3 regions of the Cronobacter condimenti 1330 genome follow, and region 3 is predicted to be linked to each of the others. Evidence: riboswitches for the same ligand, from Rfam matches in the RefSeq annotation. Region 3 holds a riboswitch; each other region holds the start of a gene.

Region 1 (10,135 bases), 2.0 Mb from region 3:
AAACATGGCGGTAAAGCCCAAATTCAGCGCCAGCATAAACGACAGCGGCGGCCCGATAACCCACGCGAGCGACAGCTGCGCGCGCATCATGGAGCTGAACATCACCGCCTCGCGGGCAGAATTGTCAGCATATTCGCGCGCCAGCGCGAAAAGCTGCGGCATCGCGGTGTTTGCCAGCGACGCCAGCATCACGCCTGCGGTAATCAGCGTCAGATAGTGACGGTTAAACGCGAACAGCACGCAGTTTCCAACCGCCATCAGACAGCAAAAAAGGATCAGCTTGCGTCGGTCGCCGCGGCTATCGGAGCGCTTCGCCAGCAGCAGGCTGACCACAATCCCTGCGATGGCGTTAACGGTATAGAACAACCCGACCCAGAACGGCGGCACGCCAACTTCGCGGCTCAGAAACAGGCTCAGTGTCGGCGCCTGGAGCGCGCCCGCTACGCCCATCATAAACGCGACGATCATAAAGGCGAGATAAACGAGATTGAGACGTCTTGCAGGCGTAAGGAACCACAGCATCAGGCGCATCCTTTCATGTAGGGGCAGGCGGAAACGTGTTCATCATAGACGAAAAAAGCCAGCAGTAGCACACTGCTGGCGGGTGAAAAGCACCAATACTCAGTTACACGTGATGTCCGCTTAGCGGCGCTTAAACGTCACAGGGAAAGTCGCTTCCCATTGCATAACATCATCCAGCATCCGTTGCGGCGTCTGGCTGCTCAGGCGGGCCAGCCATGAGCAAGAGAGACGCGGTATTGCACTGAAATATCGCAGGTAAAACCTGCCGGTTGACGACGTTTTCATAAGCACCTCCGCTTTCATCGAAGAGAAGTATTGCCGTAATATAGGGAATATTAAATTGATGAGTTTCCCGCAGGAGTTCCCCTTTTATGCCGTCAGGTCGTCTGCAACAGCAATTCATCCGCCTGTGGCAATGCTGCGACGGCCAGCCGCAGGAAACCACGCTTAACGAACTGGCCGACCTGCTGAACTGTTCGCGTCGTCATATGCGCACCTTGCTGAATGCCATGCAGGCGCGCGGCTGGCTGACCTGGGACGCGGAAGCCGGGCGCGGCAAGCGCTCCAGGCTGCGATTCCTCTATACCGGTCTCGCCTTACAGCAACAGCGGGCCGAAGATCTGCTGGAGCAGGACAGGGTCGATCAGCTGGTGCAGATCGTCGGCGACAAATCCGCCGTGCGCCAGATGCTCCTTTCGCATCTTGGCCGCAGCTTCCGTCAGGGACGCCATATCCTGCGTGTGCTCTACTACCGACCGCTGCAAAACCTGCTGCCCGGCAGTGCCCTGCGCCGTTCCGAAACCCACATCGCCCGGCAACTCTTTAACGGGCTGACGCGCATAAACGAGGAAAACGGGGAACTGGAAGCAGATATCGCCCATCACTGGCAGCAAATTTCCCCCTTTCACTGGCGCTTTTTCTTGCGTCCCGGCATTCATTTTCATCATGGCCGCGAGCTAGACATGCTGGATGTCATCAGCTCGCTGCAACGCGTCTGCGCTCTGCCGCTGTATGCGCACCTCCGGCAGGTCGTCTCCCCCACCGCCTGGACCTTAGACATCCACCTGAGTGAACCGGATGACTGGCTTCCGTGGCTGCTTGGCAGCGTACCTGCAATGATCCTGCCGCGTGAATGGCCAGATCTGCCGAATTTTGCAAGCCAGCCAGTCGGCACCGGGCCGTATGCCGTGGTACGTAATAATCGCAATCAGCTCAAGATCCATGCCTTTGATGACTACTTCGGTTATCGCGCACTGATTGACGAGGTCAACTTCTGGGTGCTGCCGGAGATAGGCGACGAGTTAAGCTGCGCGGTACAGCTCGAAGGCCCGGCGCAGGCGACCGAAGAGAAAGCCGTTGAAAGCCGCCTCGAAGAAGGCTGTTACTACCTGTTGTTTGATTCCCGCACGCGTATCGGCGCTATGCCCGACGTACGCCGCTGGATAAGCCATCTCTTCACGCCAGCCCGGCTGTTGCATCGCGCCGCGCCGCAGTATCAGCGTATCTGGTTCCCGGCTTACGGCCTTTTGCCGCGCTGGCATCATGCGCCGCAGATTCTTGAGGCGCAGAAACCCGCTGGGCTTGAGCGCCTCACGCTCACCTTCTATGGCGATCATATCGAAAACCGGGTCATCGGCGAGTTGCTGCGCGCAATCCTGGCGCAGGAACAGGTCGAGCTGGAACTGCGTGAAGTGAGCTATGAAGAGTGGTATCAGGGCGACATCACAAGCGATCTGTGGCTTAACAGCGCCAACTTCACGCTGCCGCTCGATTTCTCGCTGTTCGCGCATCTGTGCGAAGTGCCGCTCATCCAGCGCTGCATTCCGCTCGACTGGCAAGGCGACGCGCAACGCTGGCGTACCGGCGCGCTCAATCTGCCGCAGTGGTGCCGCACCATGCTGGAGCGCCAAGACATTTTACCGCTTATCCACCATTGGCTGATGTTGCAGGGTCAGCGCAGCATGCGCGGCGTACGAATGAACACGCTCGGCTGGTTTGACTTTAAATCCGCCTGGTTTGCCCCACCCGAGCCGTAACCCTTTCGCAACATTACGCAAATCATTACAATGGGCCGTTCTCAACGGGGTGCCGCCGGAAAACCGGCGCGCTGAGATAATACCCGTCGAACCTGATCCGGATAACGCCGGCGAAGGGATTTGAGGCTACTGCTCAAAATCCTTTGCCCCCATTTGATAAAGGTGCAAAGTGTTAAAAAAACTACTTCCGCTGCTGGCGCTGGTCGCCGTCCCGGCTTTTGCCAAACCCGTCCTGACCGTCTACACCTACGATTCCTTCTCCTCCGAATGGGGCCCTGGCCCGAAAATTAAAACCGCCTTTGAAGCGGAATGCGGCTGCGAGCTGAAATTCGTGGCGCTGGAAGATGGCGTCTCGCTGTTGAACCGTCTGCGTATGGAAGGCAAAAACAGCAAAGCCGACGTTGTGCTGGGGCTTGATAACAACCTGCTCCAGGCGGCGAGCGCCACGGGGCTCTTCGCCAAAAGCGGCGTCGCAGCAAGCGACGTCAACGTACCGGGCGGCTGGAGCAACGACACGTTCGTGCCGTTCGATTACGGCTGGTTCGCTTTTGTGTATGACAAAAACAAGCTGAAGAACCCGCCGAAAAGCCTGAAAGAGTTGGTTGAGAGCGACCAGAAATGGCGCGTCATTTACGAGGATCCGCGCACCAGCACGCCAGGGCTTGGCTTACTGCTCTGGATGCAGAAAGTCTATGGCGATAAAACGCCGCAGGCGTGGCAGAAACTCGCGGCGAAAACCGTCACCGTCACCAAAGGCTGGAGCGAAGCCTATGGGCTTTTCCTTAAAGGCGAAGCCGATGTGGTGCTGAGCTACACCACCTCCCCGGCCTACCACATCATCGAAGAGAAGAAAGACAACTACGCGGCAGCAAACTTCAGCGAAGGCCACTATTTGCAGGTGGAAGTCGCCGGACGCACCGCCGCCAGCAAACAGCCGGAACTGGCGGAAAAATTCCTGAAATTTATGGTATCGCCCGCGTTCCAGAATGCGATCCCGACTGGCAACTGGATGTATCCGGTCGCCCGTGTCACGCTGCCGGAGGGCTTTAACGCGCTGACCCAACCACAAACCTCGCTGCAATTCACCGCTGAGGAAGTGGCCGCCCAGCGCGCACAATGGACGAGTGAATGGCAACGCGCCGTGAGCCGCTGATCCCAGGCTGGCTTTGGCCCGGCCTCATCGCCGCCCTGCTGATGGCGGCGGTGGCGCTGGCCGCCTTCGCGGCGCTGTGGACACACGCGCCGCAGACCGGGGTTCGCGCGCTACTGAGCGACAGCTACCTGTGGCATGTGGTGCGCTTCTCGTTCTGGCAGGCGTTTCTCTCAGCGCTGATCTCCGTGGTACCCGCTATTCCCCTTGCCCGCGCGCTTTACCGGCGTCGCTTTCCGGGGCGGCGCACGCTGCTGCGCCTGTGCGCGATGACGCTTATCCTGCCGGTGCTGGTGGCGATTTTCGGCCTGCTCAGCGTCTACGGGCGCAGCGGCTGGCTCGCCGCGCTTTGCGCCGCGCTGGGTATTGAATGGTCGTTCTCGCCTTACGGGCTACAGGGCATTTTGCTGGCGCACCTCTTTTTTAATATGCCGATGGCCACCCGCCTGTTCTACCAGACGCTCACGCAAATTCCCGGCGAGCAGCGCCAGCTGGCCGCACAGCTTGGCATGCGCGGCTGGAATTTCTTCCGACTGGTGGAGTGGCCGTGGCTGCGCCGCCAAATCCCACCGGTGGCCGCGCTCATTTTTATGCTCTGTTTTGCAAGTTTCGCCACGGTGCTGGCGCTCGGCGGCGGGCCGCAAGCCACCACCATTGAGCTTGCCATCTATCAGGCGCTGAGCTACGACTACGATCCGGGCCGGGCCGCGCTGCTGGCGTTGATTCAGATGGGCTGCTGTCTGTCGCTTATTCTGCTTAGCCAACGGCTTAGCAAAGCGATTCCCGTCGGTGCGACGCTGGTGCGCGGCTGGCGCAATCCGGAAGATTCGTGGCGCAGTAAGCTTACCGACGCGCTGCTGATTATGGCCGCGCTGTTGCTTCTGTTGCCGCCGCTGCTGGCGGTGCTGGTAGACGGCCTGAGCGGCGACATCCGCCATGCGCTCGCCGACCCGGCGCTGTGGCGCGCGCTCTGGACGTCGCTGCGCATCGCGCTTTGTGCGGGCCTGTTGTGCGTCATCTTGACCATGATGCTGCTCTGGAGCACCCGCGAGCTTTACCTGCGAAACCGTCGTCTTGCCGGACAGAGCCTTGAGCTGTGCGGCGTCATGATCCTCGCGATGCCAGGCATCGTGCTGGCGACCGGCTTTTTCCTGCTGCTGAACGCGACCCTCGGGCTGCCGGAACGCGCCGACGCCCTGGTGATTTTCACCAATGCGCTGATGGCTATTCCCTACGCCCTGAAAGTGCTGGATAACCCGATGCGCGATATCGCCGCGCGCTATGGCGCGCTCTGCGCGTCGCTTGAGATCCGCGGCATTAACCGGCTGCGGCTGGTAGAGGCGCGCGCGCTGCGGGTGCCACTCGCGCAGGCAATGGCTTTCGCCAGTGTGTTGTCGATTGGCGATTTCGGCGTCGTGGCGCTGTTCGGCAATGAGGATTTCCGCACCCTGCCTTTTTACCTCTATCAGCAGATCGGCGCCTACCGCAGCGACGCCGGGGCCGTTACTGCCCTGCTGCTGCTGCTGCTCTGTTTTCTGCTGTTCACCTTGATTGAAAAACTTCCGGGGCGCCATGCTGACACTGACTGATCTCACCTGGCTTTATCACCATCTGCCGATGCGCTTTACCCTTGATGTGCGGGCAGGCGAACGGGTGGCAGTGCTGGGGCCAAGCGGCGCAGGCAAAAGTACGCTGTTAAACCTGATTGCCGGTTTTCTCACACCTGCGAGCGGTACGCTGCGCCTTAACGGCGAAGACCACACCTACACGCCGCCCTCTGCGCATCCGGTCTCGATGCTGTTTCAGGAAAATAATCTCTTTAACCACCTGACGGTGCGCCAGAATATTAGCCTCGGGCTGTCGCCCGGCCTGCGGTTAACCGCCCCGCAAAAGCGGCAGGTAGGAGCCATTGCCGAGAACATGGCGATTGGCGACCTGCTTGAGCGATTGCCGACGGCGCTTTCCGGCGGTCAGCGACAGCGTGTGGCGTTGGCGCGCTGTCTTGTGCGTAAGCGCCCTGTGTTGCTGCTCGACGAGCCGTTTTCCGCGCTCGACCCGGCGCTGCGCCAGGAGATGCTGACGCTGCTGGAGAAGGTGTGTTCAGAGGAAGGCACTACACTGTTAATGGTGTCGCACAGCGTGGAAGACGCGGCGCGCATCGCCACGCGCAGTCTGGTGGTGGTGGAAGGCCGTATTATCTGGGACGGCCCCACCGAGCAACTCCTGCGCGGTGAAGCCAGCGCCTCTGCGCTGCTCGGCATTACACCTCACTGAGCGCCGGTCACCACGCGCCACAAAATACTGCGATAGACCGGCATCAGTGGATGGCTCTGGATAGCAAACAGCGCCACTGCTGCCGCTGCCGCAACGCCGGGCGCCAGCCAGTGCAGGCGTCCGCGCGGCAGATAACGAGTGAGGCGGTCTTCCGTTTTAGCGCTGCGCCACCAGCGCCAGACCAGCCACCCGGCGAGCCAGACCAGCAGCGCCACGCCGCCTAACAGCCACTTAAACGCGCCGCTTTTCATCTCCGGTGGAATGTCGATGGCCGCTCCGGCAAGGATACCTGGCAGAAAGTAGAACGGCGGCCAGAGCAGGCAGCCGATGATGTTTGGCAGCAGAAATTTACGAACCGGCAAGTCCAGCATTCCCGCCACCATCGGCACCAGCGGCCGTGTCGGCCCGACAAAACGTGCGACAAGAATAGTAAACAGACTGTGCTGGTGCAGCGCGTGTTCGGTTTTATCAAGCAGCGCTTTATGTTTTTTAAGGAAAGACCAGCGATGCAGCGGCTTTTTAAACCGCCAGCCGAGCCAGAAGGAGATCCAGTCACCAAGCAGGCAGCCGAGAATCCCCGCCGCCCAGGCCTCGTAAAAATTCACCTCGCCGCTGCCGATAAGCGCGCCCAGCGCCGCCATCAGCACCGTGCCGGGCAGCAGCAGCCCGACCAACGCCAGGGATTCGAGGAATGCTACCAGCGCAATGGCAATCAGCGAGTACGCCACTGACTGAGTAATAAAGTGTTCCAGAAAAGCTTCCATAACGCATCCGGTAAAGTAACGAAGAGAGGATTCTCCCGAGCGCCATGTGCTGCGTCAAGACATCCTTCTTTAACCATACTTTACTTTACCGGGCATGACACAACACCCGTAGGGCGTTATTCACACCCGGCGCGGAATTCGCTTGGGCTCGCCCCCGTGCATTTTTTAAAGACGCGGGAGAAATAGAGCTGATCTTCAAACCCAACGTTACGCCCAACGCTCGCGATAGGCATTCGCGTCGTGCTGAGTAACAGCTTCGCCTGGCTGATACGCTGATCTTCACGCCAGCTCAGCACACTCACGCCCAACTGCTGGCGGAACAGATGCGAGAGGCGCGACGGCGAGAGACAGACGTGTTGCGCCACGCTTGCGATATCAAAATGGCTGTCAGCCAGATGATCGCTGATGTACTGGCAGGCATCTCGCACGCGGCTGTCGAGCGGGGCTTTGAGCGATTCGCTGATAGCCTCGACGCGACGCAGCAGCAGTTGCTCCAGCAGATTGATCGCCAGCAGTTCAGCATAGCGTCCCGGCCCTTGGGCGGCGTCGATAATCGACTGGAACAACGTGGATAACTGTTCGTGATGCGCCTCATCGGGGCGGTAAAAACCGGTGTTGCCGAAAATCGCCGGCCAGTTCAGCCACTCGTGCCAGTAGGCGCGTGGGCGGAAGTAGACCCACTGGTGATACCACTCTTTGGCCTCCGGGTTGCGGCCATAGTGATGCACCTCTCCTGGCGGAAACAACAGCATATCGCCGGGGCGACAAAAATATTCTTTCCCCTGATTTTTCACCACGCCTTCGCCGCGCACCGTCAGGTTGAGGATAAAGCCTTTCATGCCAAGCGGCCGGTCGATAAAGAAATCGAGCCAGCCATCGGCTTCAATCGGCGTCAGTCCCGCCACCAGATGGGCATTGAACGAGTAACCGGGCAGCAGAGGATCGTTTTGTGTTTCAGCCATTTTCACGGCGCTCCGAAGCGAGAGTGAAGAAACCATTTGTCCATATCGTCATTTTAACCGGAACCGGCAGGTACAGGGACACGCATCAGAGCGCCCCCTGCGGCTTAAGCCCGCTTTATTACAGAAAATAACCTGTATTGGCTTTGCTGTCAGGCTTTTTAACACATAACCAAAGTGTCTATAAGTGCGGCAGAAATGTCCACATCGATTATTTGCGTGGCGTCACAAATTCTCTCCTCACAGCATTTTCGTCCATAAGTTCAGCGTATCTACCCTGACTCTTTTAGCGGGGTAAAACTAATGTTCTCTCCATGTTTGTTTATCGCATGGAGTATGAAGATGGCTATTGCGCTGGGACTCGATTTTGGCAGCGACTCGGTTCGCGCGTTGGCGGTGGATTGCACCACCGGCGCCGAACTTGCCACAAGCGTTGAGTGGTATCCACGCTGGCAGGAAGGGCGCTATTGCGACGCGGCCCGTAACCAGTTCCGCCATCATCCGCGGGATTACATTGAATCAATGGAAGCGGCGCTGAAAACCGTGCTGGCGGATCTGTCGCCAGAGCAGCGCGCGACGGTGGTCGGCATTGGCGTCGACAGCACCGGCTCAACGCCCGCCCCGATAGACGCCAGCGGCAACGTGCTGGCGCTCAACCCTGAATTTGCCGACAACCCCAACGCGATGTTTGTGCTCTGGAAAGACCATACCTCCGTGGACGAAGCCGAAGAGATAACTCGCCTGTGCCATACGCCTGGTAAAGTGGATTACTCGCGCTACATCGGTGGCATTTACTCCAGTGAATGGTTCTGGGCGAAAATCCTGCACGTCACCCGCCAGGACAGCGCGGTCGCTGAGGCTGCCGCCTCGTGGATTGAGCTGTGTGACTGGGTGCCAGCGCTGCTTTCTGGCACCACTCGCCCGGCAGATATTCGCCGCGGCCGTTGTAGCGCCGGGCATAAATCGCTGTGGCATGAAAGCTGGGGCGGCCTGCCGCCTGCGAGCTTCTTCGACGAGCTTGACCCGCTGATTAACCAGCATCTCGACTACCCGATGTTTACCGACACGTTCACCGCCGATATCCCGGTTGGCAACCTTTGCGCCGACTGGGCGCAGCGTCTGGGCCTGCCGGAAAGCGTCGTGATTTCCGGAGGCGCGTTTGACTGCCATATGGGCGCTGTTGGCGCGGGCGCACAGCCGAATACGCTGGTGAAAGTCATCGGCACGTCAACCTGCGACATCCTGGTGGCAGAAAAAGCAGATGTTGGCGAGCGCGCGGTGAAAGGCATCTGCGGCCAGGTCAATGGCAGCGTGGTGCCCGACTTCATCGGCCTGGAAGCTGGTCAGTCTGCCTTCGGCGACATTTACGCCTGGTTTGGCCGCCTGCTCGGCTGGCCGCTCGACAAACTGGCGCAGCAGCATCCGGAACTGAAAACGCAGATTGAAGCGAGCAAAAAACAGCTGCTCCCTGAGCTGACCGAAGCCTGGGCGAAAAACCCGTCGCTCGATCATCTGCCGGTGATCCTCGACTGGTTTAACGGTCGTCGCACGCCGTTTGCGAACCAACGCCTGAAAGGCGTCATTACCGATCTCAACCTCGCGACCGACGCACCGTTGCTGTTCGGCGGGCTGATTGCCGCCACCGCCTTCGGCGCGCGCGCCATTCAGGAGTGCTTTATCGATCAGGGCATCGCAGTGAACAACGTGATGGCGCTGGGCGGCATCGCCCGTAAAAACCCGGTGATTATGCAGGTCTGCTGTGACGTCCTTAACCGTCCGCTGCAAATCGTCGCCTCCGATCAATGCTGCGCGCTGGGTGCAGCCATCTTTGCCGCCGTCGCGGCGGGCGCCCATGCCGACATCCCACAGGCCCAACAGGCCATGGCAAGCCAGATTGAAAGCACGCTGGAGCCAATACCCGAGCGCGCCGCGCGTTTCGAACAACTCTACCGCCGCTTCCAGCAATGGTCGCAAAGCGCGGAACAACACTATCTCCCTTCAGCCGCCACCCCGCAGTCTGCCGAGCGTGCAGACCAGGCGGCCCTGACACATTAAGGACACGATGATGACAATTTTCGATCAGTATGAAGTGTGGTTTGTGATTGGCAGCCAGCACCTGTACGGCCCAGAAACGCTGCGTCAGGTTAATCAGCACGCTGAGCAGGTGGTGAATGCGCTGAACACCGAAGCGAAACTGCCGTGCAAGCTGGTGTTAAAACCGCTTGGCACCACACCGGACGAAATCACCGCCATCTGTCGTGACGCTAACTATGACGATAAATGCGCGGGTCTGGTGGTCTGGCTGCATACCTTCTCGCCAGCCAAAATGTGGATCAACGGCCTGTCTATCCTCAACAAACCGCTGCTGCAATTCCATACCCAGTTCAACGCGCAGATCCCGTGGGACAGCATCGACATGGACTTTATGAA
Region 2 (10,135 bases), 1.9 Mb from region 3:
GGCGAAGTTCGTAAAATCGAACGCTATCGTATACGCCAAAGAGAATATGACTATCGGCATCGGCGCCGGTCAGATGAGCCGTGTGTACTCCGCAAAGATAGCAGGCATCAAGGCGGGTGACGAAGGGCTGGAAGTAAAAGGCTCTGCCATGGCGTCTGATGCGTTCTTCCCGTTCCGCGATGGCATCGACGCCGCCGCTGCCGTCGGCATTACCTGCGTGATTCAGCCGGGCGGTTCGATTCGCGATGAGGAAGTTATCGCCGCCGCCGACGAACACGGCATTGCCATGATCTTCACCGACATGCGCCATTTCCGCCATTAATAACGGAGCCACGATGAAAGTATTAGTGATTGGCAACGGCGGGCGCGAACACGCGCTGGCCTGGAAAGCGGTTCAGTCGCCGCGGGTTGAAACTGTGTTTGTCGCACCGGGTAACGCTGGTACGGCGCTGGAACCTGCGCTGCAAAACGTCGCTATCAACCCGACCGACATTCCCGCGCTGCTGCGCTTTGCACAACGTGAAAACATTGACCTGACGATTGTCGGGCCGGAAGCGCCGCTGGTTATCGGCGTGGTAGATGCGTTCCGCGCAGCGGGCCTGAAAATCTTCGGACCGACGAAAGGTGCCGCGCAGCTGGAAGGCTCCAAAGCTTTTAGCAAAGATTTTCTGGCGCGCCATCGTATCCCGACCGCGGAATACCAGAACTTCACGGAAACCGAACCGGCGCTGGCTTACATCCGTGAAAAAGGCGCGCCTATTGTGATTAAGGCTGACGGTCTGGCGGCGGGAAAAGGCGTTATCGTTGCAATGACGCTCGCTGAAGCCGAGGCGGCCGTACTCGACATGCTGGCCGGCAACGCCTTTGGCGACGCAGGACACCGCATCGTCGTCGAAGAGTTCCTGGATGGCGAAGAAGCCAGCTTCATCGTGATGGTAGACGGCGAGCACGTTGAGCCGATGGCCACCAGCCAGGATCACAAACGCGTGGGCGACGGCGACACGGGCCTGAACACCGGCGGTATGGGCGCATATTCCCCGGCACCGGTTGTGACCGACGAGGTTTTCCAGCGCACCATGGAGCGCGTCATATGGCCAACGGTGCGCGGCATGGCGGCGGAAGGTAATACCTACACCGGCTTCCTGTATGCGGGCCTGATGATCGATAAACAGGGCAATCCGAAGGTTATCGAATTTAACTGCCGCTTTGGGGACCCGGAAACACAGCCGATCATGATGCGTTTGCAGTCCGATCTGGTGGAGCTCTGTCTTGCGGCCTGCGACGGCAAACTCAATACGGTGAAGTCGCAGTGGGATCCGCGTCCGTCACTTGGCGTGGTCATGGCCGCTGGCGGTTATCCGGGCGATTACCGTACTGGTGATGTCATTCACGGCCTGCCCATTGAAGAGATTGCTAATGGTGACGGCAAAGTCTTTCATGCCGGGACCATGCTGCGTGATGACGACCGCGTCGTCACAAGCGGCGGTCGAGTGCTCTGCGTGACAGCCCTCGGCGACAGCGTGGCGCAGGCACAGGCACGCGCTTATCGCTTAGCGGAAGATATTCACTGGGATAACCGCTTCTGTCGTAAGGACATCGGCTACCGCGCGATTGCGCGCGAACAGGAAAAATAACCCACCGTAGGTCAGACAGGCTTAAACCCAAAAGCGACGGCAATACCGTCGCTTTTTTATTGAGCTCAAAAACTGTCAGGCTTCGGCTGCCAGGCGCAAAAGTCTTCGTTGGCGACCAGCAGAAGCTGAGTCCCTTCAGGCGCTTCGAGCCAGGCGGCGCTGACGCGCGCCTTCGCATGGCGCTGGCGTTCCTCCAGGCGTGAGAGCGCCCTTCTGTCCAGTTCGGGTTGCACCGTTTGCCCCTCGCAGGTGGTCATCGTGCCGTCAGGGTTCCAGCGCCCCTGACGCAACACCACGCGGCCCGCACGCAACGCGTCGCTGGTATTACGCATCTGGGTCGCACGATATTGCCACAAGGCAATCTGGTCGCTTGAGAGCTGCTGCTTTTGCCCGTTCACATCGCGTTGCATAAAGCTCAGCCCGCCATGGTCATCAAAACGCACTTTTACCTGCTCCGGGTGTTTACCCTCAAGACGGTAATCCACGGATGCCAGCGCATCATCCTGCCAGCGGTAATCGCTCAGTGACGTTTTATCACCAGACCACGGGCTGAATGCCGCCAGCAGATGAACAGAGCCATCATTATTATCTTTGCGCCACAGGCGCACGACGCCGTCATCGGCGAGATAGCCGCTGGCGGTAAAGGGGGGAATGTCCGGGGTAGAACGACAAGCACAGAGGAATAGCGCGCCTGCCAGCGCCAGCATACGCCAGCCAAACAAAAGGGGCGTTCTCGCCCCTTCGTTAAAACCTTTCACTGCCACGCGGTTTACTTAACAGCGTCTTTCAGTGCTTTGCCAGAAACGAAAGCCGGCACGTTAGCTGCAGCGATTTTGATTTCTTTACCAGTCTGCGGGTTGCGGCCAGTACGCTCAGCGCGGTGGTTCACTTTGAAGGTACCGAAACCAACCAGCTGTACAGCATCGCCTTCTTTCAGAGACTCAGTAATCGCAGCCAGAGTGGATTCCAGAGCAGCTTTCGCTTGCGCTTTAGACAGGTCAGCCTTGTCTGCAATTACATCAATCAGTTGAGTCTTATTCATAAGTTATCCTTACAATGTGTTTATCGCTTGCTAAGCATCGAGTGCGACGGAAATGCCTTGAAAGCACTCTCCTGCATACACGCACCGATAGCCACTTTTTTTCGCCTCCCAAATGTAGACCAGACGGGGGGCTAATTGGAAGCCTTCAGGTACGACAAAACAGGCTGTAAATCACGTTTTATTGTCTCATTGCTGCAAATTTATACCGATATTACTGGTTCCATCCTCGCGCAGGTCTGCACGCAGACCTTTTATCAGTTCAATATCGCGTTCTTCACAGGCCGCCAGCAGACGGAAAATTTCCCACTGGATATCCCATTCCTGCTCCACCGCCGGGTTCGCTTTCAGCTCGTCGTCGGTCATTTCGCGGCCCGCCTGCGTCATCTCCAGCATCGCAACCGTGGTGATAGAGGTTTCGCTGACGTCAATTGCATGCTCCAGCGTTTCACCGCTAAGACGTGAGTGAACCAGCTCGCTTAACGCCACGCAGGCGTCAATGGCCGGATACACGCCATACAGGTCATAATCTTCTGCCACGGGAATCGCCTCTTCGAGCTTTTCGAGCTGGTTGTCGAAATTCACTTTGGCATCTTTTACCGTCAGCGTTTCCCAGACCAGATCGAGAATGCGGCGGTAAAGCTGCGCATCACCGAAACCGGTCTGCTGGCAAAACATGGCGTAATTCGGGTACATGCGCTCGCACAGCGAGGCCATAAACGTCACATGCTGCCAGGCTTCCAGCTTTTCCAGCCGCAGGTGAATAGGGTTTTGTAACATAGTGGCGTCTCACAAACCGATAATGAGCGGCAGTGTACCTGAATCACCCCTGAATTTCCTGCCATCGTAGAAAGGCAGGCCGACCCGATGCGACCGCATCCGCCCAGCGCGTCGGTTCTGGCAGGCGGTAGCCTTTCGTGCAACGCTGCACCCAGCCCAGCGCGGTATCAATGCTGACCCTGTGCCCTGTGGAGACAAACAGCGGGTTACAGCGCGCCTTGCTGCGCCATACCCATGCCAGCTGCTCGCCTTTATCCATCAGCGGTGCGACAGCACCCGGTTCATCGGAGAGCGGCTCAAACTTACCGCAGAGCCGTTTTTTCGCAACGCCAATGGTTGGCACATCTACCAGCATACCGAAGTGGCTGGCCACGCCGAGACGACGTGGATGCGAAATACCGTGCCCGTCGACAAAGAGTAAATCCGGCTTTCTGGAGAGCATTTCCCAGGCGGCAAGCAGCGCCGGGTATTCGCGAAAGGACAGAAAGCCGGGAATATACGGCATGGTGGTAGGAATACGCGCTACCTGATACTCCAGCAGTTCCAGTGAGGGATATTTCAGTAGCACCATGGCCGCTCGCGTCACTTCGCCGCCCTGTTCAAACCCGACATCCGCCCCGCCGATAATTGTCGGCGGATCCTCATTTAACCGGTCCTCCCGGACCACATTTGAGGCCAGTTCGATTTGTTGTGCGCGTAGCGTCGCGAGATCCATAGTTTCTCCTTACTGATGATAAGGCGCCGATAAGCGGTGAACCGCCTCGACGAAGGCCCCCGCATGTTCCGGAGGCACATCCTGATGAATACCATGCCCCAGATTGAACACATGGCCTTCACCGTGGCCGAAACCAGCAAGTATAGACGCCACTTCTTCTTCGATACGGGCAGGAGATGCGTAAAGCATCGACGGATCCATGTTGCCCTGCAGCGCCACCTTGTGACCCACACGACGGCGCGCATCCGCGATATCCGTTGTCCAGTCGAGGCCCAGCGCGTCGCAACCGGTGTCCGCTATCGCCTCCAGCCACTGACCGCCGCCTTTAGTAAAGAGCGTCACCGGCACGCGACGACCTTCGTTTTCACGCAGTAATCCGTCGACGATCTTATGCATGTAATAGAGCGAAAATTGCTGATAGTCGCGCCCGGTCAACACACCGCCCCATGTATCAAAAATCATCACCGACTGCGCACCCGCGCGGATCTGCGCGTTCAGGTACAGCGTGACGCTTTGCGCAAGCTTATCGAGCAGCAGATGCAGCGTCTGTGGTTCGGCGTACATCATTTTCTTAATAACGGTAAACGCCTTGCTGCTGCCGCCTTCAACCATGTACGTTGCAAGCGTCCAGGGGCTTCCGGAAAAACCAATCAGCGGCACCTCGCCTTTGAGTTCGCGACGAATGGTACGCACCGCGTTCATCACATAGCCAAGCTCCTGCTCCGGGTCCGGCACCGGCAGTTTTTCGACATCCGCTTTGCCCGTAATCGGCGAGGTAAAACGCGGGCCTTCGCCTGCTTCAAAATAGAGTCCCAGCCCCATCGCATCCGGAATCGTCAGAATGTCCGAAAACAGGATCGCCGCATCAAGCGGATAACGGCGCAGCGGCTGTAGCGTCACTTCGCACGCCAGCTCAGCGTTTTTGCAAAGTGACATAAAATCGCCCGCCTGCGCGCGAGTGGCCTTATATTCCGGCAGATAGCGCCCCGCCTGCCTCATCATCCACACCGGCGTGACATCTACAGGCTGGCGTTGCAGGGCACGCAGGTAACGATCGTTTTTCAGTTCGGTCATTTTTCTTATTCCTCAAGCGTCAGGGCGCCATTGTATCACGTCATTCGTAGTCTGCCCGGCAGCGCGCCACCGTATCTTCTATCAGGCGGCGCGCCACGGTGCCTGGCGCGGGCAACAACGGCAACTGGTCATAGCGGTACCAGCCAGCGTCGATAAGCTCTTTCGGGTCGATGTTAATTTCGCCGCTGTCATACTCTGCGGTAAAGGCGGTCATCAGCGACTGCGGGAACGGCCACGGCTGGGAGGTCACGTAGCGCAGGTTTTTTACACGAATGCTGCTCTCTTCCATCACCTCGCGCGCGACCGCCTGCTCAAGCGTCTCGCCCACTTCGACAAACCCGGCCAGCACGGTGTAAACGCCGTTGCGGTGACGCGCATGCTGCGCCAGCAAAATTTTATCGTCACGGCGGATTGCGACGATAATGCACGGCGCGATTTGCGGATAGTAGCGTTCGCGGCAGTGTCCGCAGAGCATCGCCCATTCCGTTTTGCTCGGATGCATCTCATGCCCGCAGTAGCCGCAATATTTATGCGAGCGGTAAAACTCGGCGAGCTGCACTCCGCGACCGGCAAGCTGAAACAGCCCGGCCTCCTGATCGATGAGCTGTCGTACCGAGCCCATCTCCTCGTCACGCTTTTGCAACACCAACCATACCGGCGCGTCTTCCCAGGTGCCGATTTGGAGCGCTTTTTCGCCCACAAGACCAAAATCCGCCGCATGGCCGTAAGGTAATTCTGCTTTTGGCAGCCATAATTTCTGTTCTTGGCTGACTATCCACCAGCCATGGTCTAAATTTTCTAGTGTACGTTCCATAATTGATTGCACTACCTCTGCGTCACTGGCACGTTATTAACATTGTTCTTACATATTTTGGGTCATTTGCGTTTTTACATCTTATATCTCATGGAGTCGATCATGCTAAACCAGCTAAAAAGTCTGACGGAACGCGTTGGTGGGAGTAATGAGTTAGTTGATCGTTGGCTTGGTGCCCGCAACCATCTGTTAGTCACCTATTACAAGATGGTCGGCATCAAGCCCGGCAAGGAGCCGATGACTACGCTGAATGAACAAGCGCTGGACGATTTTTGCCACTGCCTGGTGGATTATCTTTCCGCCGGTCATTTCAATATTTACGAACGTGTCATCAGCGAAATGGAAGGCACCAGCCCGCTGGTCGCCGCCACGCAAATCTATCCTCAGCTGGAATCTAACACCCAGCAGATCATGGATTTCTACGATACCCATCTGGAAAGCGCCATTGATCACGATAACTGCCTGGAGTTTCAGGAAGCGCTTTCCGGTATCGGCGAGGCGCTTGCCGCCCGTTTCGCGCTGGAAGATAAGCTTATCCTGCTGGCGTATGACCATAACCTTAGCGAAAGCGCTAATGACGAAGCAGGCCTTGCCCGTCCGGCTTGAGTTCGGCGGCATTAACGAGTAATTTACCTTTACCCCCGCGGTTGACGCGGGGTTTATCTTGTCGGAGTGCCTAGCGCGTAAGCACAGGCTGAGACCGTTAATTCGGGATCCGCGGAACCTGATCAGGTTAAGACCTGCGAAGGGAACAAGAGTAATTCTATTTTGCCCCGCTCAGGGTGCTTTTCATCCCTGAATCTGCCAGCACGGGCGCGGGCGCATCGCCATTACTCCTCCGTTGTTCTGACAAGCCACTTCCTGACTGATGACTGGAATGCGCTATGTCTGTATCAAACAAACCTGGCCGTCGCGAACAACGCGCCGCCGCACAACACTTTATCGACACGCTGGAAGGCACTGCTTTCCCGAATTCTCATCGCATTTATCTCACCGGCTCGCGCGACGATATTCGCGTACCAATGCGAGAAATCCGCCTGAGCCCGACGCTTGCGGGTGGCACAAAAGACGATCCTCGTTATGAGCCGAACGAACCTGTACCCGTCTACGACACCTCCGGCCCTTACGGCGATCCGGCGGTACGCATCGACGTGCGCGAAGGACTCGAAAAAATGCGCAGCGGCTGGATAGCGGCACGCAACGATACCGAGACCCTCAGCGCGCGCAGCTCGGCTTACACCCGGGAACGACTGGCCGACGACGGGCTGGACGACCTGCGCTTTCACGGCCTGCTGACGCCGAAACGCGCAAAAGCGGGTCAGCGCGTCACGCAATTGCATTACGCTCGCCAGGGCATCGTGACCCCGGAAATGGAATTTATCGCTATCCGCGAAAACATGGGCCGTGAGCGCATCCGCGGTGCCGTGCTGCGCCAGCAGCATCCGGGCGAAGGCTTCGGTGCGCGCCTGCCGGGTAACATCACGCCAGAATTTGTACGTGACGAAGTGGCAGCCGGACGCGCCATTATTCCGGCCAACATCAACCACCCGGAATCGGAGCCGATGATCATCGGGCGCAACTTCCTGGTGAAGGTGAACGCCAATATCGGCAACTCTGCCGTTACCTCATCCATTGAAGAAGAAGTCGAAAAACTGGTCTGGGCTACTCGCTGGGGCGCCGACACGGTGATGGACCTTTCCACCGGGCGTTACATCCATGAAACCCGTGAATGGATCCTGCGCAATAGCCCGGTGCCGATCGGCACAGTGCCGATCTACCAGGCGCTGGAGAAGGCCAACGGGATCGCCGAAGATCTCAGCTGGGAAATGTTCCGCGACACGCTGCTTGAGCAGGCGGAACAGGGCGTCGATTACTTCACCATCCACGCAGGCGTACTGCTGCGCTACGTGCCGATGACCGCAAAACGCCTGACGGGCATCGTCTCGCGCGGCGGTTCTATCATGGCGAAATGGTGCCTGTCACATCACAAAGAAAACTTCCTCTACGAGCATTTCCGCGAGATTTGTGAAATCTGCGCGGCCTATGATGTCTCGCTGTCGCTTGGCGATGGCCTGCGCCCCGGCTCTATTCAGGACGCAAACGACGAGGCGCAATTCGCTGAGCTCCACACGCTTGGCGAGCTGACAAAAATCGCCTGGGAATATGACGTACAGGTGATGATTGAAGGCCCAGGACATGTGCCGATGCAGATGATCCGCCGCAACATGACCGAAGAGCTGGAACACTGCCATGAAGCGCCGTTCTATACGCTTGGTCCGCTGACCACCGACATCGCGCCCGGTTACGACCATTTCACGTCCGGGATTGGCGCAGCCATGATCGGCTGGTTCGGCTGTGCCATGCTCTGCTACGTGACGCCAAAAGAGCACCTCGGCCTGCCGAATAAAGAGGATGTTAAACAAGGGCTCATTACCTACAAAATCGCGGCCCACGCCGCCGATCTTGCCAAAGGCCATCCGGGCGCGCAGATCCGCGATAACGCCATGTCTAAAGCGCGCTTCGAATTCCGCTGGGAAGATCAGTTCAACCTGGCGCTTGATCCTTTCACCGCGCGCGCCTATCACGACGAAACGCTGCCGCAGGAATCCGGCAAAGTGGCACATTTCTGCTCCATGTGTGGCCCCAAATTCTGCTCAATGAAAATCACCCAGGAAGTCCGCGACTACGCCGCGAAGCAAGCCATCGACGCCGGTATGGCGGACATGTCCACCAGCTTCCGCGCCCGCGGCGGCGACATCTACCTGCGTCAGGAGGAGGTGGAATAATGGAACCGCTTTTCGCCCCTGTACCGCGCCGCCTCGGGCTTTATCCGGTCGTGGACAGCGTCGACTGGATTGCGCGTCTGCTGGAGGCGGGCGTGCGCACAATCCAGCTGCGCATCAAAGATAAAACGGATGAGGACGTCGAGGAGGACGTGCGCGCCGCCATTGATCTCGCCCGCCGTTACGACGCCCGACTCTTTATCAATGATTACTGGCGCCTGGCCATTACGCATCAGGCGTACGGCGTTCACCTTGGTCAGGAAGATCTGGAAACCGCAGACCTTGAGGCGATCCGCGCCGCTGGTCTGCGGCTTGGCGTCTCCACCCACGATGATATGGAAATCGACGTGGCGCTGGCGGTGCGCCCGTCTTATATCGCACTCGGCCATGTCTTTCCCACGCAAACGAAACAGATGCCCTCTGCGCCGCAGGGGCTGACGCAACTGGCTGCACACGTGAAGCGGCTCGGTGATTATCCGACCGTCGCTATCGGCGGCATTAGCCTCGCCCGCGCGCCGGCGGTACTGGAAACCGGCGTCGGCAGCATCGCGGTGGTGAGCGCTATCACCCATGCGCCAGACTGGCGCGCCGCCACGCAGCAGTTACTGGAACTGGCGGGGGTGGGTGATGAATGACGTGGACTTTATGCGCTATAGCCGCCAGCTGCTGCTGGAGGATATCGCCATCGACGGCCAGCAAAAGCTGCTTTCAAGCCGTGCTTTAATTATCGGCCTCGGCGGGCTTGGCTCCCCCGCCGCGCTTTATCTGGCGGGCGCAGGGGTGGGCACGTTGTGGCTTGCAGATGACGACGCGGTACACCTCAGTAATCTCCAGCGTCAGATCCTGTTTGGCATGAACGATATTGAGCAGTCGAAATCACTGGCGGCGGTGCGGCGTTTGAAAGCGCTTAACCCCGCCATTGACACCGTGGCGCTGAACCAGCGGCTGGAAGGCGACGCGCTGCGCGAGGCCGTCGCGGGCGTCGATGTCGTGCTCGACTGCAGCGATAACATGACCACCCGGCAGGCCATTAACGCCGCCTGCGTGGCGCACGGCACGCCGCTCATCACGGCCAGCGCCGTCGGCATGGGCGGGCAGATAGCGACGTTCGCTCCCCCTTTCGATTACGGCTGCTACCGCTGTCTGTGGCCCGACGACAGCGAGCCGGAACGCAACTGCCGCACCGCAGGTGTACTCGGCCCGGTCGTGGGTCTGATGGGCACGCTACAGGCGCTGGAAGCCATCAAGCTATTGTGCGGCGTGCTGCCTCACGCCAGCGAGTTACGCCTCTTCGAC
Region 3 (10,135 bases):
AGCCGCCTGTCAGGGCGGCTTTTTGGTTTATTCCAGCCCCAGCGCGGCGCTGATATGTGCTATCTCCTCCCGCCACTGCGCCTGTAAGGCCGGTTTCTGATGGCGCGGCTTGCGTTCGAGATCGGCGTTAAGCCGGGTCTCAAGCGCCACCAGCCGTTCCAGCAGATGGGTTTCATGCTCAGGCGCGGTCGCTTGCGGGGCCGGGCTCTCACTGGCAGAGGCCGCTGATGTGGCCGCCGCAGGCGCTTCGCGCAGTCGCGCCAGCAACGCTTCCAGGTTATGCCATTCGCTGAGAACGCCACCCTCCACGAGCCAGAAGCGGTTGCAGCTTGCCTCCATCAGCGTTCTGTCGTGCGTCACCAGAAGCAGCCCGCCTTCGAAGGTTTGCAGGGTCTGCGCCAGCGCCTCTTTGCCTTCCATATCCAGATGGTTGGTCGGCTCGTCGAGCATCAGCAGCGAATAACGCGCGAGCGACAGCCCGACAAAAAGCAGGCGAGAGCGCTCGCCGCCGCTGAGCGTTTGTACGTGTTGCCCGTGTCGTGCCCACGGAAAACCGGCGCTGATAAGCGCAAGCTTACGCGTTTGTAGCTCAGGCGAGAACGGTTCCAGCGCCTCCAGCAGCGTGGCGCCATCAGGGAGTTGACGCAGCGACTGATCGTAATAGCCAGGCGACACGCGCGGATGAAAGGTGATGCCAGGCTGCGCCGTTTGCCTCTGCCACTGCCGCCACAGCAGGCGCAGCAGTGACGATTTACCGCAGCCGTTATGGCCAAGCAACGCCACGCGGTCACCGCTTTTCAGGCGTGCAAGCGGCAGGGTAAAGAGCGTGGGCGAACCGGGCGCGGCGCTGACCGCCAGGTTTTCCATCTCAAGCAGACGGTCTGCCGTCAGCGCGTCACCGGTCAGGGTCAGCCGCCAGCGGCTGCCCTGGGCCAGCTCGGTTTGTTCTTCCTTAAGACGCGCCACCTGCTTTTCCATTTGCTTCGCTTTGCGCGCCAGATCCTCGTTGTCATACACCTGGCCCCATGTGGCGAGCCGTTTGGCGCTGGCCGTCACGCGGTCTATCTCTTTTTGCTCCGCTTTGCGGCGCAGGGCGTCGGTTTCATCGCGCGCTGCAAGCGCAGCACGGGCGGCAGTGCAGGGGAGATCGAATGCCTGCAACTCGCCGTCACGCAGCACCCAGGTGCGGTTGGTGACGCTGTCCAGCAGCGCGCTGTCGTGGGAGACCAGCACGAGGCTGCCGTTCCAGCGCAAGAGGAACTGCTCCAGCCACAGGAGGGTTGGCAGGTCGAGATGGTTGCCCGGCTCGTCGAGCAACAGCAAGTCGGGCGTGAGGATCAACGCGCGCGCCAGCAGCAGACGCGTGTGCTGGCCGCCGCTTAGCGAACCTGCCGTTAGCGTCCAGACGGCTTCGCCAAAACCCATGCTCGCCAGCAGTGCCTGCGCCTGCCATGCGCGGCTTTCGCGCTCGGCCTCCGGCAGGCGCGCCAGCAGCGCGCCGAGCAGTGTCTGGTGATGCAGTTCTTCAGGCAGGTGCTGCTCCACGCGCGCCAGCAGACAGCGTGCCGCGCGCGTGACGACGCCTTCCGCCGGTGACAGGGTGCCGTCCAGTGCTTTCAGGAGTGTACTTTTGCCGCAGCCGTTATGGCCGATAAGCCCGATGCGGTCGCCTTTTTTCAGGGTAAAAGAAACATTGCTCAGCACGGGGCCGAACGGGGAGTCAATACGCAGAGAATGCGCAGTCAATAATGTGCTCATCGCTTACTCAGAATGTTCAGGCAAGAGAATGCCTCGTCAAACATCGCTGACGATAATCTGGTAAGCCCTGGAGAAGGGATTATGTGATGGGATCTTCGCTCAGGGTCCAGTTATCGCAGCACGAAACCGGTAATGCCTGAGCTCTGGCGATCGCCAAAATGATGTGAATAGTCAAACAATTCACAGCACAGCATAAGAGTCCTCCTTTATATTTATCAGGTTTATGGGTACAGCGAGTGTACCGAGGGGGACGTTTTTTCGCCACTCCCAACATTTAGATGTGTGCAGTCTGTGGGATTAAGGCGAGAAGGGGAAAGAAGCCTGAAACCCCGGGGGCTTCAGGCGCAACGGTCAGCGGTGATAGAAGATATCGCCGTTCATGGCGCGAACGACTTTGCCTTCGGCGTCGGTGATAAGCACATAGTAGCCGCCCATATAGGTCCAGTGGGTGCCCGCTTCCGGCGCAGGCAGATTGCGGATCTGCCACTGCTTAATATTGTATTCCTCGGTGCGGTAGAGATCCGGCACTACGTCCCCGATAGTGAATTTGTGCGAATCGGAGATAAACTCCTTCACTTCATAGCTATCGATGGTTTTGGGTTTTACGGCGTCCGCGGCGAATGCAGAGGCCACCGACATCAACAGCACTCCCGCTACGATCATTCTGGTTTTCAACATACCTTCTCCACATGTGAGCGCGCAGCGCCCCTTGATTTTTGTTACCGCCAGGCCGCTATCATTCCAGCGCCATACACGGTCGGGCAAGGTTAATTATGTATAAAAAAATGAAGCGGATAGCAATCAGCGCAGGGCGGGATTACGACGGCACAGTCAGGGCGCTTGCGGGATAATTAATACCTTGTATGCCAGACGCGCCGCTGGCATTATCCTGGAGCAGAATCCGCCTGGCTGTTTTATCCGGCTGGGGCGTGATTCACATGACTCGGGGTGCCCCATCTCTGATGGGCTGAGAAATACCCGTATTACCTGATCTGGATAATGCCAGCGTAGGGAAGTCAGATGCCTGTCCGGTATCCCGTCTTCGCGCCTGGCAGGAGAGAACCATGTCTTCCGACCTGCTTTGCGGCACCCATGCCGCGCCTGTTGTCACCCAACTTCGTCGTCACGCGCCACTGGTGCACTGTATCACCAATGATGTCGTGCAAAATGTTACCGCGAATGTTCTGTTAGCACTTGGTGCCTCACCCGCGATGGTGGTGGACGCCGAGGAAGCCGCCGAGTTTGCGGCAATCGCGGATGCTCTGTTGATTAATCTTGGGACGTTGACACGCCCGCAGCAGCAGGCGATGCGCGCGGCTATCGATAGCGCCTGCGCGGCGGGTAAACCCTGGACGCTCGATCCAGTCGCAGTTGGCGCGCTGACGTTACGAACCTCCTTTGCACACGAACTGCTGGCGCGCAAACCCGCCGCCATCCGCGCGAATGCCTCAGAAATCCGGGCGCTGGCGGGCGAGAGCACCGGTGGGCGCGGCGTTGACTCAACCGAAAGCACGCATCTGGCCCGCGAGGCCGCGATAACCCTCGCACGCCGGAGTGGCGCGATTGTCGCCGTGACCGGCGAGGTGGATTTCATTACCGATGGTGAACGTACGGTTGCCGTGCACGGCGGCACCGCCATGTTAACGCGCGTCGTGGGCACCGGTTGCGCGCTGTCTGCTGTTGTCGCCGCCTGCAGCGCGCTTGCGGGCGACCGCCTGCAGAATGTCGCGGCCGCCTGCTGGTTAATGAAACGCGCGGGCGAAGCGGCGCTTGCGGCCTCGCACGGGCCGGGTAGTTTCGCCACCGCCTTGCTTGATAGCCTGCACGTTCAAGCTTGCGGAGGTCGCCATGAAACGCATTAATGCGCTTACCATCGCCGGTACTGACCCAAGCGGCGGCGCAGGCATTCAGGCCGATCTTAAAACCTTCTCGGCGTTAGGTGCGTACGGCACATCGGTTATCACCGCGCTGGTGGCGCAGAACACCCGCGGCGTACAGTCGGTTTACCGCATTGAGCCGTCCTTTGTCGCCGCCCAGCTCGATTCCGTATTAAGCGATGTACGCATCGATACCACGAAAATCGGCATGCTGGCAGAAACGGACATTGTCGAAGCGGTGGCCGAGCGGCTCGCTCATTACCGGGTGCGCAATATTGTGCTGGATACCGTGATGCTCGCGAAAAGCGGCGATCCGCTGTTAAGTCCGTCGGCGGTGCGCGCCCTGCGTGAACATCTGCTGCCACAGGTGGCGATCATCACGCCAAACCTGCCAGAGGCTGCGGCACTGCTTGAAACGTCGCATGCCCGCAGCGAAGCGGAAATGCGCCAGCAGGGCGAGGCGTTGCTCGCGCTTGGCTGCGAGGCGGTGTTGATGAAAGGCGGGCATCTGATTGATGACGAAAGCCCGGACTGGCTTTTCACCCGCGACGGGGCGACGCGCTTTACGGCTACGCGCGTTGCGACCAAAAATACGCATGGCACGGGTTGTACGCTTTCCAGCGCGCTCGCGGCCTTACGCCCACGGCACGACGACTGGGTGCAGACTGTGAACGCCGCAAAAGCCTGGCTTACGCAGGCGCTGCAACAGGCAGATAGTCTGGAGGTGGGCGAGGGGATCGGGCCGGTTCATCATTTTCATGCATGGTGGTGAAGCGAGCCAGCAGAATTAGCTGAAAATGCGCTCGGGTCTGGCAATCTGTGCTAAACAGGTCCACGCTTAGACTGCCCAGTTAATGGGCGGGTAAGGAATCTTTTCGTCCGGCGGGCCACCGTCCGCCGACAATTACGGGAGCGTATGATGACTGATATAGTGCAGTTGCTCGGCAATGATGCCGATAGTCTGTTACAGCACCGCTGTACGACCATTTCCTCCGACCAGCTCTACCTGCCAGGACCCGATTATGTCGATCGCGTGATGGTGGATAATAATCGCCCTCCGGCAGTACTGCGAAATATGCAGACCCTCTATAACACCGGGCGTCTTGCGGGCACGGGGTATCTTTCCATTCTGCCGGTTGACCAGGGCGTTGAGCATTCGGCAGGCGCGTCGTTCGCCGCCAATCCAATGTACTTCGATCCTAAAAATATTATCGAGCTGGCAATTGAAGCGGGCTGCAACTGCGTGGCCTCGACTTATGGCGTTCTGGCCTCGGTGTCGCGCCGCTACGCACACCGCATTCCGTTTCTGGTGAAGATTAACCACAACGAAACCCTGAGCTACCCGACCCAGTACGATCAGACCCTGTACGCCAGCGTCGAGCAGGCGTTCAATATGGGCGCGGTGGCCGTCGGGGCGACCATCTATTTTGGATCTGAAGAGTCCCGTCGCCAGATTGAAGAGATCTCTGCGGCGTTTGAGCGCGCGCATGAGCTTGGCATGGTGACGGTACTGTGGGCCTACCTGCGCAACAGCCACTTTAAGAAAGATGGCGTGGATTACCACTCCAGCGCCGACCTGACCGGGCAGGCGAACCATCTGGCAGCCACCATCGGCGCGGATATCGTGAAGCAGAAGATGGCGGAAAATAACGGCGGCTATACGGCGCTGAAGTTTGGCTATACCGATGAGCGCGTTTACAGCACGTTGACTACCGATAACCCGATTGACCTGGTGCGTTATCAGCTGGCGAACTGCTATATGGGGCGCGCAGGGCTGATTAACTCTGGCGGCGCGTCCGGTGGCGAAGCGGATCTGACCGACGCGGTGCGTACCGCCGTGATTAACAAACGCGCAGGCGGCATGGGGCTTATCCTGGGCCGTAAGGCGTTTAAGAAAACGATGGCCGACGGCGTGAAGTTGATAAATGCGGTGCAAGACGTTTATCTGGATAAACGTGTAACCATCGCCTGATAACAGTTGACGTCAGCCTGTAAAAAACGCGCCTGCGGGCGCGTTTTTTTGTAAAGAGAAAGGGGATACGGGGGTATGCGTTAGCACCACCCGCCGTACGTCCCGCACACCCTTTATTTCAGTAGCGGGCAATCCGGCGGCAGGCGGCAGTGCAACGCGCCGGGGCGGATTTCGATACGGAACTGCCTGCCGCTCAGCGGCTCGCCGTCAAGGTTAAAGGTAATCTCGTGCGGCGCGGTTATCTCAAACCACGCCGAGGCGCCGTCGATAATATTGGGGCTCTCTTCCGGCTGCGTCAGCGTGGTGAAGAGTGCGGGGAGCAGTTCTTCACCGGTAAAAATCCGCAGGTGTAATAGCCCGTCGTTAATCAGCGCATCCGGACACAGTTCCTGCCCGCCGCCTGCCTGTCTGCCATTGCCGATGCCAATCACCAGCGCGTCGCCCTGCCAGTGGAAATGCTCGCCGCGGATGTCGCAGCGGTCCGCCTTCAGGGCGTCCATGCGCATCAGGCCGTGGATCAGATACGACACGCCACCGAGCGCCGCCTTCAACCGTTCTGGCGTTTCGGTGGTGATGCGCGTGCCGAAACCGCCCGTCGCCATATTAATAAACCAGGCTTTGTCATTCACCTGCGCAATGTCTATCGGTACGGCGCGGCCTTCTACCGCCAGTTTCAGCGCCAGTTCGATATCGTCCGGCACGCCCGCGCTGGTCGCAAAATCGTTCGCGGTGCCGAGCGGCAGCAGACCGAGCGTCGGACGTTTTTCCGCGGGTACGCATACCAGCGCCGCCGCCACTTCGTTAATGGTCCCGTCGCCGCCTGCTGCGATCACCGTTTGCGCGCCACTTTCTGCCGCCTCTTTCACATAACGCGCCGCGTCGCCATTTTCCCAGGTCACGCGCACATCCAGCGGGTGGCCCTGGTCCCGCAGCAATTTTATGCTGCCGCGCAGCACGTCATTATCCGCGCTTTTACCATTTAAAATCAGAAACGAACCGGGGGAACGAGACATGATCTACTCCTGTGAATACGCATTCACAGAGTTTATCGCAGAGTCTGGCGAGTCGCTTAAGAACTGGCTGAAAGGACAAAAAAATAAGCCTGCGTAAGGGAGTTTACGCAGGCTGAAGGAGGTGGTTCCTGGTACAACTGGCATTTATGGATTATGTTTTTCAGCGCCTGGAATAATAACCACTTTAAACATAACCGTTTGTGATCCCATTCGAAGATCCATTCGCGCGGTAAAAATAACCCTTATAAATTATTTACCGTGTGGATTTCTCGTGGTCTGTCCAGTGAAATTACGCATCAACAGCGCGTATTCCAGTGAGAGATCCTCAGGAACTGGCATCCAGATGGTATATCCATCTCCTGGCGCCACGTCCATTTTTTCGCCTTTGGCGTTTTCCATGTGCTCCAGCGTAAAACTGATATTCCCCTGGGGCGTCATCAGCTCAAGGCTGTCGCCAATACTGAATTTGTTTTTTACCGCCACGGCGGCAAGCTGCCCGTGACGCTCGCCGGTGAATTCGCCGACAAACTGCTGACGATCCGAGACGGAATAACCGTACTCGTAATTTTGATAATCATCATGCGTGTGGCGGCGCAGGAACCCCTCGGTGTAACCGCGATGTGCCAGACCTTCCAGCGTTTCCAGCAGGCTTGGGTCAAACGGCTTGCCTGCGGCGGCGTCGTCAATGGCGCGACGATACACCTGTGCGGTGCGCGCGCAGTAATAGAACGATTTGGTGCGGCCTTCGATTTTCAGAGAGTGCACGCCCATTTTAGTGAGTCGCTCAACGTGCTGAATGGCGCGCAAATCTTTGGAGTTCATGATGTAAGTGCCGTGTTCATCCTCGAACGCGGTCATGTACTCACCGGGGCGCTGGGCTTCTTCAATCATGAAGACTTTATCGGTCGGCGCGCCGACGCCGAGCGTCGGCTCAACGGTTTGTACCGGGATCGGCTCATGGATGTGCACGATATTGCCCACCGTGTCTTCTTTGCCTTCCTGAACTTTATATTCCCAGCGGCAGGCGTTGGTGCAGGTGCCCTGGTTCGGGTCGCGCTTATTGATGTAGCCGGAAAGCAGGCAGCGGCCGGAGTAGGCCATGCAGAGCGCGCCGTGTACGAAGATTTCAAGCTCCATCTCCGGCACCTGTTCGCGAATTTCGGCAATCTCTTCAAGCGATAACTCGCGGGAGAGAATGACGCGCGTCAGGCCCATCTGTTGCCAGAATTTTACGGTCGCCCAGTTAACCGCGTTGGCCTGGACCGACAGGTGGATATCCATCTGCGGGAAGTGCTCGCGCACCAGCATAATCAGGCCCGGGTCGGACATAATCAGTGCATCCGGCCCCATCTCGACCACCGGTTTAAGGTCGCGGATAAAGGTTTTCAGCTTAGCGTTATGCGGCGCGATATTGACCACGACGTAGAATTTTTTACCCAGCGCGTGGGCTTCGTTGATGCCGAGCTGGAGATTCTCGTGGTTGAATTCGTTATTGCGCACGCGCAGCGAGTAGCGCGGTTGCCCGGCGTAAACAGCGTCGGCGCCATAGGCGAATGCGTAACGCATATTTTTCAGCGTTCCCGCAGGCGAAAGTAATTCTGGTTTAAACATGATGAACTCGTTCTGATGACAGGTCAGACCCGCTTCAACAGTGAAGCGGTAGGGGGCACGTTTACCCCCACGTTAAGGGCGGGAATTGTAGCGCCAGTGACGCAGGGGTGCAAACCGTTACGGGGAGGCTTATGGAAGTGAGGTGGTGCGCTGCGCTTACACCTGCGAAACCACAAAACCCAACGCCGATGCCGTGTATTTTCCCTGGCAGCTGTCCTTTGGCCGCAAGCCGGGATTGTTAAGGGCGGCGGCGAGCCCCCCTTAACACATTCGCGTGAATCAGCGTTCTGGCGAACGGAACCGGTTACCGGGCGTGCATCTTCATCGGGCCCGCGTATCAACCGTGTAGGTGATATCTACACTACTCGCCCTGCATCAGCCTCCCAGCGGTAGCCCACGCCGTATACGGCGCGGATAAACGGCTGGTCGTCGTCGAGCGCCTCCAGCTTGCGGCGCAGGTTTTTGATGTGGCTGTCAATGGTGCGGTCGGTCACGACGCGGTAATCATCGTAAAGATGGTTTAGCAGTTGCTCGCGGGAAAACACCTTGCCCGGCTCGCTGGAGAGCGTCTTCAGCAGGCGAAATTCGGCAGGGGTCAGATCGAGCGCTTTTTGCCGCCAGCTTGCCTGAAAGCGTCCTTCATCAATAATCAGCGGGCTCTGGGCATCCAGCGCCTGGATATCGCGCTGCGGCTTGCAGCGGCGCAGGATCGTTTTTACGCGTGCCACCACTTCGCGCGGGCTGAACGGCTTGCAGATGTAATCATCCGCGCCAATCTCCAGGCCCAGCAGGCGATCTATCTCTTCAATCCTCGCGGTCACCATCACAATCGGCACTTCGGAGAAACGACGGATTTCGCGGCATAGCGTCAGCCCGTCGGTGCCGGGCAGCATTAAATCCAGCAGAATCAGATCCGGCGGCGTCTGGCGTACATACGCCAGCACCTGATCGCCATGGTTAATCAGCGTTGGGGCATAGCTGGCCGCACGCAGATAATCTACCAGCAGCGCGCCGAGTTTTGGCTCATCCTCAACAACCAGAATGCGCGGGGTTTTGTCATTAATCGGTAACTCTGTCATACGTCTCCCGGAAGAACAGCATCAAGCGGTAAGGATACGGTAATGCTAACACCGCCTGATGAGGAATGATCGGCGGAAATCGTGCCGCCATGCGCCGCCACGATATTCGCGCAAATGGCAAGCCCCAGGCCGGAGCCGCCGCTGGCGCGGTTACGCGAGCCTTCCGCACGGTAAAAGCGCTCAAAAAGTTTGCTGAGCTGTTCATCGCTCACGCCCGGCGCGCTGTCGCTAAAGCGCAGCACAAAACGTTGCGCCTGACGTTCGCCATGAATCAACAGGCCGCCGCCTGCATCCGTGTAGCGCAGGCTATTTTCGAGCAGATTATTAAAAAGCTGCATCAGCCGGTCACGGTCACCAAATAACGTTACGCTCTCGGGCATGGAGAGGTTCAGCATAAGCCCGCGCGCCGCGAAGCGTTCACGAAACGCACCGGCGGCCACTTCTATCAGCGTCACAATCTCCAGCGGTTTTTTCTGATAGGCGAGCGCCCCTTCGTCTGAGAGCGAGAGCTGATGTAAATCGTCCACCAGTTTGGTCAGCGTGCCGACCTCCGCCTGCAATGAGGCGACCGAGTCTGGCGTAAACTGCCGAACACCGTCCTGAATCGCCTCCAGTTCACCGCGCAAAACCGCGAGCGGCGTGCGCAGTTCATGGGAGATATCCGCCATAAATGCCCGGCGCATCTGTTGGTTTTTCTCAAGCGTGCTGGCGAGCTGGTTAAAATCCTGCGCGAGGCGGCCCAGCTCATCCTGGCCGGTGGCGACAACGCGCGTCGTGAAATCGCCTGCCGCCAGCCGGTGCGTGCCTTCCACCAGCCGTTTGACC

What was found. A riboswitch is a leader RNA that binds a small molecule or an ion and turns the genes downstream of it on or off. The one in region 3 is predicted to bind thiamine pyrophosphate.
Region 1: another riboswitch for thiamine pyrophosphate. It lies ahead of thiB (thiamine ABC transporter substrate binding subunit); the one in region 3 lies ahead of thiM (hydroxyethylthiazole kinase).
Region 2: another riboswitch for thiamine pyrophosphate. It lies ahead of thiC (phosphomethylpyrimidine synthase ThiC); the one in region 3 lies ahead of thiM (hydroxyethylthiazole kinase).

Annotation. Positions count from the first base shown of each region.
Region 1 covers NZ_CP012264.1:768,518-778,652, reverse strand. Annotated here, with positions in the region: gene AFK62_RS03575 (MFS transporter) at 1-522, opposite strand, end outside; gene sgrT (glucose uptake inhibitor SgrT) at 643-807, opposite strand; gene sgrR (HTH-type transcriptional regulator SgrR) at 894-2,558, shown strand; TPP riboswitch at 2,594-2,695, shown strand; gene thiB (thiamine ABC transporter substrate binding subunit) at 2,728-3,711, shown strand; gene thiP (thiamine/thiamine pyrophosphate ABC transporter permease ThiP) at 3,687-5,297, shown strand; gene thiQ (thiamine ABC transporter ATP-binding protein ThiQ) at 5,281-5,982, shown strand; gene AFK62_RS03550 (DedA family protein) at 5,976-6,746, opposite strand; gene araC (arabinose operon transcriptional regulator AraC) at 6,863-7,708, opposite strand; gene araB (ribulokinase) at 8,048-9,760, shown strand; gene araA (L-arabinose isomerase) at 9,771-10,135, shown strand, end outside.
Region 2 covers NZ_CP012264.1:368,572-378,706, reverse strand. Annotated here, with positions in the region: gene purH (bifunctional phosphoribosylaminoimidazolecarboxamide formyltransferase/IMP cyclohydrolase) at 1-322, shown strand, start outside; gene purD (phosphoribosylamine--glycine ligase) at 336-1,634, shown strand; gene AFK62_RS01775 (DUF1481 domain-containing protein) at 1,700-2,392, opposite strand; gene hupA (nucleoid-associated protein HU-alpha) at 2,404-2,676, opposite strand; gene AFK62_RS01765 (YjaG family protein) at 2,863-3,453, opposite strand; gene nfi (deoxyribonuclease V) at 3,497-4,168, opposite strand; gene hemE (uroporphyrinogen decarboxylase) at 4,178-5,242, opposite strand; gene nudC (NAD(+) diphosphatase) at 5,283-6,056, opposite strand; gene AFK62_RS01745 (Rsd/AlgQ family anti-sigma factor) at 6,159-6,662, shown strand; TPP riboswitch at 6,715-6,824, shown strand; gene thiC (phosphomethylpyrimidine synthase ThiC) at 6,941-8,842, shown strand; gene thiE (thiamine phosphate synthase) at 8,842-9,474, shown strand; gene AFK62_RS01730 (HesA/MoeB/ThiF family protein) at 9,467-10,135, shown strand, end outside.
Region 3 covers NZ_CP012264.1:2,790,372-2,800,506, reverse strand. Annotated here, with positions in the region: gene AFK62_RS12760 (ABC-F family ATP-binding cassette domain-containing protein) at 28-1,758, opposite strand; gene AFK62_RS12755 (RcnB family protein) at 2,110-2,436, opposite strand; TPP riboswitch at 2,693-2,789, shown strand; gene thiM (hydroxyethylthiazole kinase) at 2,823-3,620, shown strand; gene thiD (bifunctional hydroxymethylpyrimidine kinase/phosphomethylpyrimidine kinase) at 3,607-4,407, shown strand; gene fbaB (class I fructose-bisphosphate aldolase) at 4,555-5,607, shown strand; gene yegS (lipid kinase YegS) at 5,721-6,620, opposite strand; gene trhP (prephenate-dependent tRNA uridine(34) hydroxylase TrhP) at 6,870-8,231, opposite strand; gene baeR (envelope stress response regulator BaeR) at 8,588-9,310, opposite strand; gene baeS (envelope stress sensor histidine kinase BaeS) at 9,307-10,135, opposite strand, start outside.